2 regions of the Streptomyces sp. NPDC050528 genome follow, and region 1 is predicted to be linked to the other one. Evidence: riboswitches for the same ligand, from Rfam matches in the RefSeq annotation. Region 1 holds a riboswitch; the other holds the start of a gene.
What was found. Region 1 has a riboswitch for cobalamin ahead of metE (5-methyltetrahydropteroyltriglutamate--homocysteine S-methyltransferase). Riboswitches for the same ligand answer to the same signal wherever they lie in the genome.

Region 1 (7,318 bases):
GGCGCCGACCCGCTGGGCTTCGCGGCCCGCACCGGCAACGAGGGCTTCCCCTTCGCACCGGTCGCCGCACTCGCCCGGCGCTGCGCCGAGGGATACCCGGGGCTGCGCGCGCTGACCGTGGACGCGCTGCCGTACCACGAGGCCGGCGGTTCGGCGGCACAGGAGCTGGGCGCCTCGCTGGCGACCGGTGTGGCCTACCTGCGTGAGTTGACCGAGGCGGGCCTGAGCGTCGAACAGGCCGTGGGGCAGCTGGAGTTCAGGTACGCGGCGACTGCCGACCAGTTCCTCACGATCGCCAAGCTGCGGGCCGCGCGCAGGCTCTGGGCACGCGTGACCGAGGTGTGCGGGGCGCCGGGCGGGCAGATGCAGCACGCGGTGACCTCGCCGGTGATGATGTCCCGCCGTGACCCGTGGGTGAACATGCTGCGCACGACGGTCGCGACGCTGGCCGCCGGGGTGGGCGGCGCCGAGTCCGTCACCGTGCTGCCCTTCGACCACGCGCTGGGCCTGCCGGACGCGTTCGCGCGCCGGATCGCCCGCAACACCTCGACGATCCTGGTCGAGGAGTCGCACCTGTCCCGGGTGATCGACCCGGCGGGCGGCTCCTGGTACGTGGAGCGCCTCACGGACGAACTCGCCCACGCGGGCTGGGAGTTCTTCCAGCACATCGAGCAACAGGGCGGCCAGGCAGCCGCGTTGCGCTCCGGCAGCCTCCGCGACGACCTCGCCGCGACCTGGGCGACCCGCAGCGCGAAGCTCGCCAAGCGCCGCGAACCCATCACCGGCGTAAGCGAGTTCCCGAACCTCACCGAGCGCCTCCCGGAGCGCGCACCCGCTCCCGCGGAACCCTCCGGCGGCCTGCCGCGCGTGCGCCGCGACGAGGCCTACGAGGAACTCCGCGCCCGCTCCGACGCCCACCTCGCGGCGACCGGCTCCCGGCCGCGCATCTTCCTGGCGGCGCTCGGCCCGGCCGCCGCGCACACCGCCCGCCTGTCCTTCGCGTCGAACCTGTTCCAGGCGGGCGGCATCGAGCCCGTCACCACGGGATCGTTCGCGGACAGCGGCGCCACCGAGGCCTGCCTGTGCTCCAGCGACGCGCTGTACGAGGAGCAAGCGGCCACCGTCGCCGGGGAGTTGAAGGCGGCGGGTGCCGGGCACGTGTTCCTCGCGGGCCGTCCCGGGCAGTACTCCGGTGTCGACGCCTACGTCTTCGCGGGCTGCGACGCCGTGGCCGTCCTCTCCGCCACCCTCGACCGCATGGGAGTGTCCTGATGGCAGCGATGGGGCGCATCCCCGACTTCTCCGGGATCGAGCTGGGCACCCCGGCCCCCGAAGCCGGTACCGGTACCGACGAGTGGCGTGACGCCGTCAAGAAGGCGGCCGACGGCGACGACCTCCTGTGGGAGACCCCGGAGGGCATCGCGGTCAAACCCCTGTACACGGGGCACGACTTGGAGGGCCTGGACTTCCTCGCCACCTACCCGGGCATCGCGCCGTACCTGCGCGGCCCGTACCCGACGATGTACGTCAACCAGCCCTGGACGATCCGTCAGTACGCGGGTTTCTCCACGGCCGAGGAGTCCAACGCCTTCTACCGCCGCAACCTCGCGGCCGGCCAGAAGGGCCTCTCCGTCGCCTTCGACCTGCCCACGCACCGGGGTTACGACAGCGACCACCCGCGCGTGACCGGTGACGTCGGCATGGCGGGCGTGGCGATCGACTCGATCTACGACATGCGCCAGCTCTTCGACGGCATCCCGCTCGACAAGATGACCGTGTCGATGACGATGAACGGCGCGGTACTTCCGGTGCTGGCGCTCTACATCGTTGCGGCGGAGGAACAGGGCGTACCGCCCGAGAAGTTGGCCGGGACCATCCAGAACGACATCCTCAAAGAGTTCATGGTCCGCAACACCTACATCTATCCGCCGAAGCCGTCGATGCGGATCATCTCCGACATCTTCGCGTACACCTCGCAGCGGATGCCCCGCTACAACTCCATCTCCATCTCCGGCTACCACATCCAAGAGGCGGGCGCGACAGCCGACTTGGAGCTGGCGTACACCCTCGCGGACGGGGTCGAGTACATCCGGGCGGGCCGCGAGGCGGGGATGGACGTGGACGCGTTCGCCCCCCGACTGTCCTTCTTCTGGGCGATCGGCATGAACTTCTTCATGGAGATCGCGAAGCTGCGCGCGGCCCGCCTCCTCTGGGCCAAGCTGGTCAAGCAGTTCGACCCGCAGAACGCCAAGTCCCTCTCCCTGCGCACCCATTCACAGACCTCGGGCTGGTCACTGACCGCACAGGACGTCTTCAACAACGTGACGCGTACGGCCGTGGAGGCCATGGCGGCCACGCAGGGCCACACGCAGTCGCTGCACACCAACGCCCTGGACGAGGCCCTCGCGCTGCCCACCGACTTCTCGGCACGCATCGCCCGCAACACGCAGTTGTTGATCCAACAGGAGTCAGGCACAACCCGGGTGATCGACCCCTGGGGCGGCAGCGCGTACGTGGAGAAGCTGACCTACGACCTGGCCCGCCGCGCCTGGCAGCACATCGAGGAGGTCGAGGCGGCGGGCGGCATGGCCAAGGCCATCGACGCGGGCATCCCGAAGCTCCGGATCGAGGAGGCCGCGGCCCGCACCCAGGCCCGCATCGACTCCGGCCGCCAGCCGGTCATCGGCGTCAACAAGTACCGCGTGGAGACCGACGAGCAGATCGACGTCCTCAAGGTCGACAACTCCTCCGTCCGCACCCAACAGATCGAGAAACTACGGCGGTTGCGCGCGGAACGCGACGAACAGGCCACCCAGGACGCGTTGCACGCCCTGACCCGGGCGGCGGGCGGTGAGGGCAACCTCCTGGAGCTGGCGGTGAACGCGGCCCGCGCGAAGGCGACGGTCGGCGAGATCTCCGACGCGCTGGAGAAGGTCTACGGGCGGCACGCGAGCCAGATCCGTACGATCGCCGGTGTGTACCGCACCGAAGCAGGCGACTCCCCGTCCGTCGAACGCACCCGCACCCTCGTCTCCGAGTTCGAGGAGTCCGAGGGCCGCCGCCCCCGCATCCTGGTCGCCAAGATGGGCCAGGACGGCCACGACCGCGGCCAGAAGGTGATCGCCACCGCCTTCGCCGACCTCGGCTTCGACGTGGACGTCGGCCCGCTGTTCCAGACCCCCGGTGAGGTGGCCCGCCAGGCCGTGGAGGCGGACGTGCACATCGTCGGAGTCTCCTCGCTGGCCGCCGGACACCTCACCCTCGTACCGGCGTTGAAGGAGTCCCTCGCCGAGGAGGGCCGCGAGGACATCATGATCGTGGTCGGCGGAGTGATCCCGCCCCAGGACGTCCCCACCCTCCTGGAGATGGGCGCGGCGGCCGTGTTCCCGCCCGGGACGGTGATCCCGGACGCGGCCTACGACTTGGTGCGACGACTGGCCGCCGACCTCGGGCACACCCTGTGATCGAGCTCGACACCTATGTGAAGGGCGTGCTCGACGGCAAGCGCGCCCTGGTTGCCCGCGCCATCACCCTCGTCGAGTCGACGAAGCCCCAACACCGGGTCATGGCGCAGGAGTTGCTGACCGCACTCCTCCCCCACAGCGGCCAGGCCCGCCGTATCGGCATCAGCGGCGTACCGGGCGTGGGCAAGTCGACGTTCATCGACGCGTTCGGCACGCTGCTGACGTCGCAGGGTTTCCGGGTCGCGGTCCTGGCCGTAGACCCCTCCTCCAGCCGCACAGGCGGCTCGATCCTCGGCGACAAGACCCGCATGGAACGCCTGGCCGTCGACCCGGCCGCCTTCGTCCGCCCCTCCCCCACCGCCGGCACGCTGGGCGGCGTCGCGAAGGCGACCCGCGAGTCCATCGTGGTGATGGAGGCGGCGGGCTACGACGTCGTCCTCGTCGAGACGGTGGGCGTAGGCCAGTCGGAGACGGCGGTGGCCAACATGGTCGACTCGTTCCTCCTTTTGACCCTGGCCCGCACCGGCGACCAACTCCAGGGCATCAAGAAGGGCGTCCTGGAGTTGGCGGACGTCATCGCCGTGAACAAGGCGGACGGGCCGCATGAGCGCGACGCGAAGAGCGCGGCGCGTGAACTGGCAGGCGCACTAAGGCTGATGCACCCCGCCGACGCGGCCTGGACCCCGCCGGTCCTGAGCTGCAGCGCGCGTGAGGGCACGGGCCTGGACACAGTCTGGGAACGCCTCGAACAACACCGCTCACTGCTGGAGTCGACGGGCCGCCTGGCGACGAAGCGCAGCGAGCAGCAAGTGGACTGGACGTGGACGATGGTCCGCGAAGAACTCCTGGGCCGCCTCAACGCCGATCCGACCGTACGTGCACTGGCTCCGGACCTGGAACGCCAGGTACGCGAGGGCGAGTTGACAGCAACCCTGGCGGCTGAGCGCATCCTGCAAGCCTTCGAAACCCGGCAAGCGGACATTCCCTAGGGGCGCGGGGAACTGCGCGACCAGCCCCCACCGGGCCCGCAGACAAGAATCGACGCACCCACCCCAAACCCTTTAGGCTGGCGGCGCAGCTGGTTCGCCCCGTCACCCAGACGGACGCGTCGCAAGAGGGAACCCGGTGAAACTCCGGGACTGCCCCGCAGCGGTAAGCGAGAACGACCGCCGTCATACGCACTGGGCCCACAACAGGACCTGGGAAGCGACGGCCAGTAGGTGACCTCCGGTCCAACCGGAGGCCGTGCCCGCAAGTCCGAAGACCTGCCAACTGCCCACGTACGGAAGAAGATCCCGTACGCGGAACCCCGGTGACCTCGTGGGCGGGTCGGCGTACACATCGGCGGTCACGACAACCGCCCGATCTGACGTTCCTTCGCGCCCCCGTCCCCCACCGGGACCTCAGGGAGACATCTCGCGAAGGAGAGTTCCGTGACAACGAAGTCCGCAGCCGCGGCAGCACGGGCAACCGTCCACGGCTACCCCCGCCAGGGCAGGGGCCGTGAACTGAAGAAGGCCATCGAGGGCTATTGGAAGGGCCGCGTAGACGCAGACGCCCTCCGCACCACCGCCACCGAACTGCGCCGCACGAACTGGCAGCACCTGACCGACGCCGGCATCCACGAGGTACCCACCGGCGACTTCTCGTACTACGACCACGTCCTGGACACCACCGTCATGGTCGGCGCGATCCCCGCCCGCCACCGCACCGCCGTAGAACTCGACGCACTGGACGGCTACTTCGCGATGGCACGCGGCACCCAGGACGTGGCGCCGCTGGAGATGACGAAGTGGTTCGACACCAACTACCACTACCTCGTGCCCGAGTTGAGCCCGGACACGGTCTTCACCGCCAGCTCCACCAAGCAGGTGTCGGAGTTGAAGGAGGCCCTCGCGCTCGGCCTCACCGCCCGCCCGGTGCTGGTCGGCCCGATCACCTACCTCCTGCTCGCCAAGCCCGCCCCCGGCGTCTCCGCGGACTTCGACCCGCTGACCCTCCTGGACCGGCTGCTCCCCGTCTACGCCGAGGTCCTCGCCGACCTCCGCGCGGCGGGCGCGGAGTGGGTACAGCTCGACGAACCCGCCCTCGTCCAGGACCGCACCCCGGCCGAACTGAACGCCACCACCCGCGCGTACCGCGACCTCGGCGCCCTCACGGACCGCCCGAAGCTCCTGGTCGCCTCCTACTTCGACCGCCTCGGCGACGCCCTGCCGGTACTGGCGAAGGCACCGGTGGAGGGCCTCGCCCTGGACTTCACCGAGTCCGCCGCCGCCAACCTCGACGACCTCGCCTCCGTAGGCGGACTCCCCGGCAAGCGCCTGGTCGCGGGCGTGGTCAACGGCCGCAACATCTGGGTCAACGACCTCACCAAGTCCCTTGCCACCCTGGGCACGTTGCTCGGACTGGCCGACCGGGTCGACGTGGCCGCGTCCTGCTCGCTGCTCCACGTTCCGCTGGACGCCGCAGCCGAGCGGGACATCGAGCCGCAGATCCTGCGCTGGCTGGCGTTCGCGCGGCAGAAGACGGCCGAGATCGTCACGCTCGCCAAGGGCCTGGCCCAGGGCACCGACACGATCGCCGCCGAACTCGCCGCCAGCCGCGCCGACTTGGCCTCCCGCGCCGGTTCCGCACTCACCAGCGACCCCGCCGTACGCGCCCGGGCAGCCGCCGTCACGGACACCGACGCCCGCCGCTCCCACCCGTACCCGGAGCGGACGACGGCCCAGCGCGCGCACCTCGGGCTGCCACCGCTGCCGACCACCACCATCGGCTCTTTCCCCCAGACCGCCGAACTCCGCACGGCCCGGGCCGACTTGAGGGCACGGCGGATCGACACGGCCGGTTACGAGGAGCGGATCAGGGCCGAGATCCAGGAAGTGGTCTCGTTCCAGGAGAAGACCGGCCTGGACGTCCTCGTGCACGGCGAGCCCGAACGCAACGACATGGTCCAGTACTTCGCCGAGCAGCTCACCGGCTACCTCGCCACACAGCACGGCTGGGTCCAGTCCTACGGCACCCGTTACGTCCGCCCGCCGATCCTGGCCGGCGACATCTCACGCCCGGAACCGATGACGGTGCGCTGGACGACGTACGCCCAGTCGCTCACCTCGCGCCCGGTCAAGGGGATGCTCACCGGACCGGTCACCATGCTCGCCTGGTCCTTCGTCCGCGACGACCAGCCGCTCGGCGAGACGGCCCGGCAGGTCGCCCTGGCCCTGCGCGACGAGGTCAACGACCTTGAGGCAGCCGGGACTTCGGTCATCCAGGTCGACGAACCCGCCCTGCGCGAGACCCTCCCGCTGCGCGCGGCGGACCGGGAGGCGTATCTCGCCTGGGCCACCGAGGCGTTCCGGCTGACCACCGCCGGGGTCCGGCCGGAGACGCAGGTCCACACGCACATGTGCTACGCCGAGTTCGGTGACATCGTGCAGGCCATCGACGACCTGGACGCGGACGTCATCAGCCTGGAGGCGGCCCGCTCGCACATGCAGGTCGCGCGCGAGCTGGCCGAGCACGGTTATCCGCGTGAGGCGGGACCGGGTGTCTACGACATCCACTCCCCACGCGTACCGAGCACGGCCGAGGCAGCGGCCTTGCTGCGCAACGGACTTGAGGCCATCCCGGCGGAGCGGCTGTGGGTCAACCCGGACTGCGGTCTGAAGACACGCGGCTGGCCGGAGACCCGTGCGTCCCTGGAGAACCTGGTCGCCGCGGCCCGCACGGTCCGCGAGGAGCTGGCCGGTTCCTGATCCGACGGAGTGGGGCGGCCGGGAGGACACCCTCACGGCCGCCCCGCCCTGAGACGATGATCCGCACAGCCCGCAGAACTGGAGCGCCGAAGTGACCAGCCG
Region 2 (7,318 bases), on a different contig from region 1:
GCGCCCGCGTGTAGTGCCAGTGCGTCGTGGCCCGTTTGCCGTCGAGCAGCCCCGTGGCGGCGAGCGCGAAGGCGCCGGTCGAGATCGCGGCGAGCCGCGCGCCCCGCCCGTGCGCGGCGATCAACGCGTCGCGCACGGCCGCCGGCGGATCCTCCCGGTCCGGAAAGCGGTACCCGGGAAGGAACACGATGTCGGCCCAGGTCAGCGCGTCGAGACCATCGGCAACGTGGTACGAAAGGCCGTCACCGCCGGTCACCAGCCCGGGCGCCGCACCGCACAGCCGCACCTCGTACGGCATGCTCGCCCGCGTCGTGAACACCTGCGCGGGGATGCCGACGTCCAGCGGCTTGGCGCCTTCGAGGACGAGGACGGCGACGCGACGCAGACGGGCGGTGGACACGGGGACAGCCTACGCAGGTGACCGATCGCGGTGACGGCCCGCCGCAGGTCAGACCTTCCAGGAGCGCAACTGGTCGGCGACGGCGAGGACCCCGACCCGCGTGTCACGGATCTTGCGCACGAGGTCGGAGAGGGCGCCGTAGGGCGGATCGATCCCCTCGCCGGACTGCCCCATGTACTGGGCGGCGACGAACGCGGCGTAGAGGCTGTTGCGGTGCGGCAGCGGCTCCAGGCGCACGATGGTGTGCATGAGCGCGGCAGCCCGCCACGCGGCGTCCGGATCTGCCGCGGCGAGGGTCGGCAGCTTGGTCTTGTGCCGCGATACGGCGGCCACGAGCGCGGAGTAGTCGGAGACCGACATGTCCTCGCGGCCGAGGGCAGCCTCCTGGACGTCGAGCAGCCAGGACACGTCGATGTACAGATGCATCAGGCGGCCGCGGCCCCGTCACGCTCGGCGGGCGGCACCTCGTCGGGGAAGGCGTCGTCGAACTCCCCGCGCAGCCGCTCGGCCCACACGGACGCGCCCGCGACGAACTGACCGCGCTGCATCTCGCGGACGCCGAGGTCGTGCAGATACTGCTTGAGGCTCTTCCCCTCGGCCGCGGCGGCCGCGCGTACTCCCTCAAGTTCCTCTTCGGTGAAGGACACATTCAGCGATGGCATGCTGCGATGGTACCTAGTTGGTGCCGCCGGTGCGAGGGGCGTGCCGTCAGTGCCGGTACGGCAGGGCGCGCGGGGTCGGCCGCCCGCGTCCCAGGGGGGTACCGGGGTGTCCGCCCGAGCCCGGCGCCTAGGCTGCGGGAATGATCTCCAGCGACTACCTCTCCGAACTGTTCTCCCTGGACGGCCGGGTCGCCGTCGTGACCGGCGGCAGTTCCGGCATCGGCCGCGCCGCCGCCGGGGCGCTCGCGCGGGCGGGGGCCGAAGTGGTCGTAGTGGCACGCAAGGAGCCGGAACTGACCGCCACGGTCGACGAGTTGGCGGCGGAGGGCTGCCGGGCGGCCTGGGTGCGCGCCGATCTGGGAACCCGGGACGGCGTCCGGGCGGCGGCGGAAGCGGCAGCGGAGGTGTTCGGGGAACCGGACATCCTCGTGAACAGCGCCGGCATCAACCTGCGCCCGCCGATGGGCGAGTTGAGCGAGGAGGTGTGGGACACCACGATGGCCCTGAACCTGGAGGCCCCCTACCTCCTGGGCCAGCGCTTCGGCCCCGGCATGGCCGAACGGGGCTTCGGCCGGATCATCCACATCACCTCCCAGCAGGCCCACCGGGCGTCCCTGCAGAGCGGCGCCTACGGCGTGTCCAAGGGGGCGTTGGAATCCTTGGCCCGCTCGCAGGCCGAGGCGTGGTCGCCGCACGGCGTCACCTGCAACACCCTCGTGCCGGGTTTCGTGATGACACCGCTCAACGAACGACTGTCGTCCGACCCGGAGAAGGTGGCGGCCCTGGCCGCGCGAACTCTGGTCGACCGCAACGGACTTGCCGAGGACTTCGCGGGCGCGACGGTCTTCCTGGCGAGTCGCGCCTCCGCCTATGTCACCGGGCAGTCGGTGTTCGTCGACGGCGGGTTCTCCGCGCACTAGGCCGTTTCTGATGGCTCTTGGTGGGCTGGTGGATCTCGTGGGTTGCCGGGCAGGACGCCCGTATGGTGCGGCGACACGAACTTACTGACGCGCAGTGGAAGAGGATCGAGCCGCTTCGGCCCGGCAACGGCAGGCCAGGAGGGCAGTGGGCGGATCACCGCAGGGTGATCAACGGGGTGCTGTTCCGGGCCCGGACCGGGGTGCCCTGGCCTGATCTTCCGGAACGCTACGGTCCCTGGCAGACCGTCTACGAGCGGCATCGTCGCTGGTCGGCCGACGGCACCTGGAAGGCCGTCCTTCAGGAGCTGCAGATCGAGGCGGAAGCCGGCGATCCGGACGGGGCACTCGCCCGCCAGGCGGACCGGCAGGAGTGGGCCGTGAATATCGACTCGACCTCCTGCCGGGCGCATCAGCACGCGGCCGGGGCGCCTCACAGGCCTCCGGGTGACTACCCGCAAAAGGGGGCGGGGCCCGTGAGGAGGCCGATGGGCGGGAGGCGCTGGGGCGCTCGCGGGGCGGGCTGACCAGCAAGGTCCATCTGCTGTCCGACGACCGTGCCCGCCCGCTGCACTGGCTGACCTCCCCTGGCCAGCGGGGCGACAGCCCGATGTTCGCACCGGTCCTGGACGGCTTGCGCATCCACCGCCGCGGCGCGGGCCGTCCGCGCAGCCGGCCGGACCGGGTGCGCAGCGACAAGGCGTACTCCAGCCGCGACAACCGCGCCTACCTGCGGCGGCGCGGCATCAAGGCGACCATCGCGCAGCCCGACGACCAACGGGCCCACCGCACACGCCGCGGACGCAACGGAGGCAGGCCCCCGGCCTTCGACAAAGGCCAGTACCGCCGCCGCAACGCGGTCGAACGCTGCGTGAACAAGTGGAAGCAGTTCCGCGCCGTGGCCACCCGATACGACAAGCGCGACTACATCTTCAACGGCACCCTCACCGTCACCGCGATCACCATCTGGCTCCGCGACACCGTCCAAGAGCCATCAGAAACGACCTAACCCAACACCGGCTGTCCGTCCGCACGTTGAAGCCCACCCTCACGCCACCCCGCTCCCCCGCCGCAGAAAACGGATCACCGGATGCCCAGGGTCGTGGCCGACCTCGGCGCGGACGCCGTAGACGTCCTTGATGAGGGCCGGGGTGAGGACCTCGGTCGGGGTGCCCTCGGCCACCGTGCGGCCGGTGTCGAGGACGAGGAGGCGGTCGCAGTACATCGCGGCGAGGTTGAGGTCGTGCAGGGCGATCACGGTGGTGACCGGCAGGTCGGCGATCAGGTCGAGGAGGTCCAACTGGTGCTGGATGTCGAGGTGGTTGGTCGGCTCGTCGAGGAGGAGTTCGCGGGGTTCCTGGGCCAACGCGCGGGCGATCTGGGCGCGTTGGCGTTCCCCGCCGGAGAGGGTGTGCCAGGACTGGGCGGCGCGGTCGGTGAGGCCGGCGCGTTCCAGCGCCTCGGTGACCGCGCGGGCGTCGTCGGCCGACGCCGGTGACCAGGCGCGGCGGTGCGGGATGCGGCCGAGGGCGACGACCTCGCGGACGGTCAACTCGGTCTGGGTGTGGGCGTGTTGCTCGACGGTGGCGATACGGCGGGCGGTGGCGCGGCGCCCGACTTCGGGGAGCGGGCGCCCGTCCAGCGTGACGACTCCGGTGGAGGTGGGGAGGACACCGGCCAGTAGGCGCAACAGGGTTGATTTGCCCGACCCGTTGGGGCCGAGGAGGCCGACGGTCTCTCCGGGTCGCAGGACGAGCGTGACGCCGTCGACGATGAGTCGGCCGTCGGTGCGGCGGGCTACCCGGTCCGCGTGCAGGCCGGTGTCCGGCGCGGGGGTGTTCATGTCTTCCTCCGGCCTCGGTGCAGCACAACTACGAACGCCGGTACGCCGATCAGTGACGTCACCACCCCCACCGGTACCTCCTGGGGATCGACGACGGTACGGGCGAGGGTGTCCACCCACACCAGGAAAACGGCCCCGGTCAGCGCGGTGACCGGCAGCAGTCGTACATGCCCGGAACCCGTCAGCGCCCGGGTGACGTGCGGCAGGACCAGCCCCACGAAGCCGATCGCCCCGGCGCAGCTGACCAGCACGGCGGTGAGGAGGGCCGTAGCGCAGAGGAGGATCAGTCGGGCGCGGGCGACGTTCACGCCGAGGCCCGCCGCCGCCTCCTCGCCGAAGGCGAACGCGTCCAACGTGGTGGCGTGGCCGAGGCATACGACGAGGACGGCGGCCAACGCGCCCGCGCACAGCGCCACTTGACCCCAGTCGGCGCCCGACAACGAGCCGAGGAGCCAGAACAGCACGCCCTTGGTCGTCTCGGCGTCGGCCGACGTCAGCACCGTGAACGACGTGAGCGCGGAGAAGAGTTGCATGGCCGCCACGCCGGACAGCACCACCCGGTCCATGCTCGCGCCGAGGCTGTGGCTGAGCAGCATCACCAGCCCGAAGGAGAGCAGGGCACCGACAAACGCGCCCGCCGACAACGACACGGCCCCGCCGCCCACCCCGAGCACCACGACGGCGACCGCCCCCGTGGACGCCCCGGAGGAGACGCCGAGCACGAACGGATCGGCGAGCGGGTTGCGCAGCAGAGACTGCATGACCGCGCCGCACAGCGCGAGCCCGGCGCCGCAGACGGCGGCGAGCAGCGTGCGGGGCATGCGCAGGTCCCAGACGATGCCGTCCCGCAGCGGGGCGAGGGTGCTCTCGTCACCGCCGAGATGGGAGGCGACGGAAGCCCATGCGTCGGCGGTGGAGATATCGGCGGGTCCGATGGTCACGGCGACGGCCACGGAGAGGAACAGCGCCACCAGCCCGCCGCCCGTCAACAGCAGCGTGCGGAGGGTCACTTGGCGAGCCCGAAGTCGCGCAGGCCGGCGGCGACCTGCTCGATCCCTTCGACGGTGCGGATGGAGGGGTTCATCGCCTGGCCGCTGAGCAGGATGTACCGCTTCTTCTTGACGGCGGTGAGGTTGCGGGTGGCGGCGTTGGTCTCCAGGAAGCGGATCTTCGCCTGGGCGGTCTCGGCGGTCTGCGACTTGCGGGTCAGATCACCGAGGACGATGACATCGGGGTCACGGTCGGCGACGGTCTCCCAGTTGATCTGGGGCCACTCGTCGTGGGTGTCGGAGAAGGCGTTCTCGGCGCCGACGGCGCGCGTGATGGCACCGGGGGCGCCGCAGCAGCCGGCCAGGTAGGGCGACTGGGAGTTGGCGAACCAGTACATGAGGGAGGTGCCGGAGGCGTCGAGGCCGGCGGTGGCCGCGCGCACCCGCTGCTTCAGTTGGGCCACGAGTGTGTCGCCGCGCGCCTTCACGCCCATCGCGCGGGACAGGTCGTCTATCTCGCCGTAGACGGTGTCGAGTGTGAGCGGGGTGCTGCGCGAACCGTCGCCGCCGCTGTCGTTGTCCTTGCCCGCGCAGTCGGACGGGGAGACGTACGTCGGCACGCCCAGCTTCTCGAACTGTTCGCGGGTGGCGACCCCGCCCTTGCCGAGCGTCGAGACGAAGGAGGCGGTGACGAAGTCGGGTTCGGCGTCGAGGACCTTCTCGAAGGAGGGCGCGTTGTCAGCGAGGCGCGGCACGCCCGCGTTGGCCTTCTCCAGGCCCTTGAGCACCGGGTCGGTCCAGGTGGCGGTGCCGGCGATGCGGTCGGCGAGGCCGAGGGAGAGCAGGATCTCCGTGGTGCCCTGGTTGAGGGAGACGACCCGCTTGGGGGCCGACTTCAACGTGACCTTGCGCCCGCAGTCGGTGAGAGTGACCGGGAAGCCCGCGGCGGACTTCTCCGTCTCGCCGTCGGCACGGTCGCCGTCGGAACCCCCGCACGCGGTGAGCAGCAGGGCGGGCGCGACGAGGAGGGCCGCGGTACGGCGGCGCAGCGGGACGGGGGCAATACGGATCACGGGCATGCCTTGCCTGTCGGGGCTCGAACGCGGAGCCTTGCCTACGAACTCCCCCTCGCCGAGGGCGAGAAGGCGCCAGCAGGTCTTCGGACTCGGGTTCGTCCGGACGGGGCGCCTTCCCGGCGCGTCGCACACCGGCTCCTTCGGCCGGCCCGCGTCGCCCCAGTGGCGTCGAGTGCCCCGCCCGTCCCCCTCACCGCTGCGCGTCAGTTCCGGATTTCCACCGGATTCCCTGGCCTCGGTTGTGGCACGACTGGCGGGCACAACGTATCAAGATCGGCGGTCCGCTCCCGCCGCGGGGTACGGCACGAAGGTGCTCCTGAGCCACTGCCGCTCTGTACCGGTACCGCTGGATTTTCCTCCGGTTCCGTCCAACCCCTGTGCGGCACGCCCCGCACGGCGGATCGTGGAGGCCTCCACTGGCCCGCACGGAGGTCCAACGACCATGTCCCAACCGATCGTTGTCGGTGTCGACGGATCCGCGGACAGTCGCGCAGCGGCCGACTGGGCGGCGACGGAAGCCGAGTTGCGCGGACTCCCCCTCCGGGTCGTACACGTCTCGACACTCCCTGACGAGCAACTCCTCACCACCTGGCCCTACTTCCGCGAGCCGTCCCCCGACGCCCTCGTCACGTCACTCGCGAAGGACCACTCCGAACTCCGGGCCGAGGTGGTCACCCTCACCGGAGAGGTCGTGCCGACGCTGCTCCCCTTGACCGCCGAGGCCGACTGCACGGTCCTCGGGCTGCGGGGTTCGGGCGGTTTCGCGGGCCTTGCCCTCGGTTCCGTGGCGCACGGAGTCGCCGAGCGCTCCGAAGGGCCGGTTGTGTTGGTGCCGGGCGGATACAGTCGCCGCGGACGGTCGCCGTACGGTGTGACGCTGGGCCTCGATGACCGCGAACCGCCAAGCAGCGTCGTCGAGTTCGCCTTCGACACCGCCCGCCGACACGGCACCGGCCTGCACGTCGTCCACGCCTGGCGGCTGCCCTCGCCCGTCGAGCGCTGGATGCCGTACGCGCTGCCGGAGGAGGACCGGGGTCGCTGGGAGGACCAGGAGACGCAGCGCTTCTCGGACGCGCTGCGGCCCTGGCGGGAGAAGTATCCGCACGTGGATGTCTACGAGGATCTCCGTCTGCAGAGTCCGGCGGCCGCCCTGGTCCAGGCGTCGGCCTCGGCGGAGTTGCTGGTGATCGGCCGCGCGGGCCGGACACTCGGGCCCGCTCTGCACGCCGTACTGGAACACACCGCGTGCCCGGTGGCCGTGGTCCCGCACCGCACCTGAGAACAGCTCCGCCCGTTACACTCTCGGGCTCGAACTCACCTCGCTACAAAGGCCGTTGGGCAACAGGAGAACCGAAGTGACGGATGCGGGATTCAGCGCGGACGACGTGGACACCGGCAAACCCCAGTCGGCCCGCATGTACGACTACTTCC

Region 2: another riboswitch for cobalamin. It lies ahead of ACIBK4_RS36590 (ABC transporter substrate-binding protein); the one in region 1 lies ahead of metE (5-methyltetrahydropteroyltriglutamate--homocysteine S-methyltransferase).

What each region holds. Positions count from the first base shown of each region.
Region 1 is NZ_JBITHH010000008.1:42,069-49,386, reverse strand. Features, by position in the region: gene ACIBK4_RS26895 (methylmalonyl-CoA mutase family protein) at 1-1,272, shown strand, start outside; gene scpA (methylmalonyl-CoA mutase) at 1,272-3,464, shown strand; gene meaB (methylmalonyl Co-A mutase-associated GTPase MeaB) at 3,461-4,453, shown strand; cobalamin riboswitch at 4,527-4,752, shown strand; gene metE (5-methyltetrahydropteroyltriglutamate--homocysteine S-methyltransferase) at 4,898-7,216, shown strand; gene ACIBK4_RS26875 (histidine phosphatase family protein) at 7,308-7,318, shown strand, end outside.
Region 2 is NZ_JBITHH010000012.1:290,398-297,715, forward strand. Features, by position in the region: gene ACIBK4_RS36555 (GlxA family transcriptional regulator) at 1-400, opposite strand, end outside; gene ACIBK4_RS36560 (hypothetical protein) at 449-826, opposite strand; gene ACIBK4_RS36565 (hypothetical protein) at 826-1,062, opposite strand; gene ACIBK4_RS36570 (SDR family NAD(P)-dependent oxidoreductase) at 1,203-1,982, shown strand; one part of gene ACIBK4_RS36575 (IS5 family transposase) at 2,045-2,473, shown strand; one part of gene ACIBK4_RS36575 (IS5 family transposase) at 2,476-2,988, shown strand; gene ACIBK4_RS36580 (ABC transporter ATP-binding protein) at 3,028-3,822, opposite strand; gene ACIBK4_RS36585 (FecCD family ABC transporter permease) at 3,819-4,832, opposite strand; gene ACIBK4_RS36590 (ABC transporter substrate-binding protein) at 4,829-5,890, opposite strand; cobalamin riboswitch at 5,944-6,157, opposite strand; gene ACIBK4_RS36595 (universal stress protein) at 6,330-7,166, shown strand; gene ACIBK4_RS36600 (SAM-dependent methyltransferase) at 7,243-7,318, shown strand, end outside.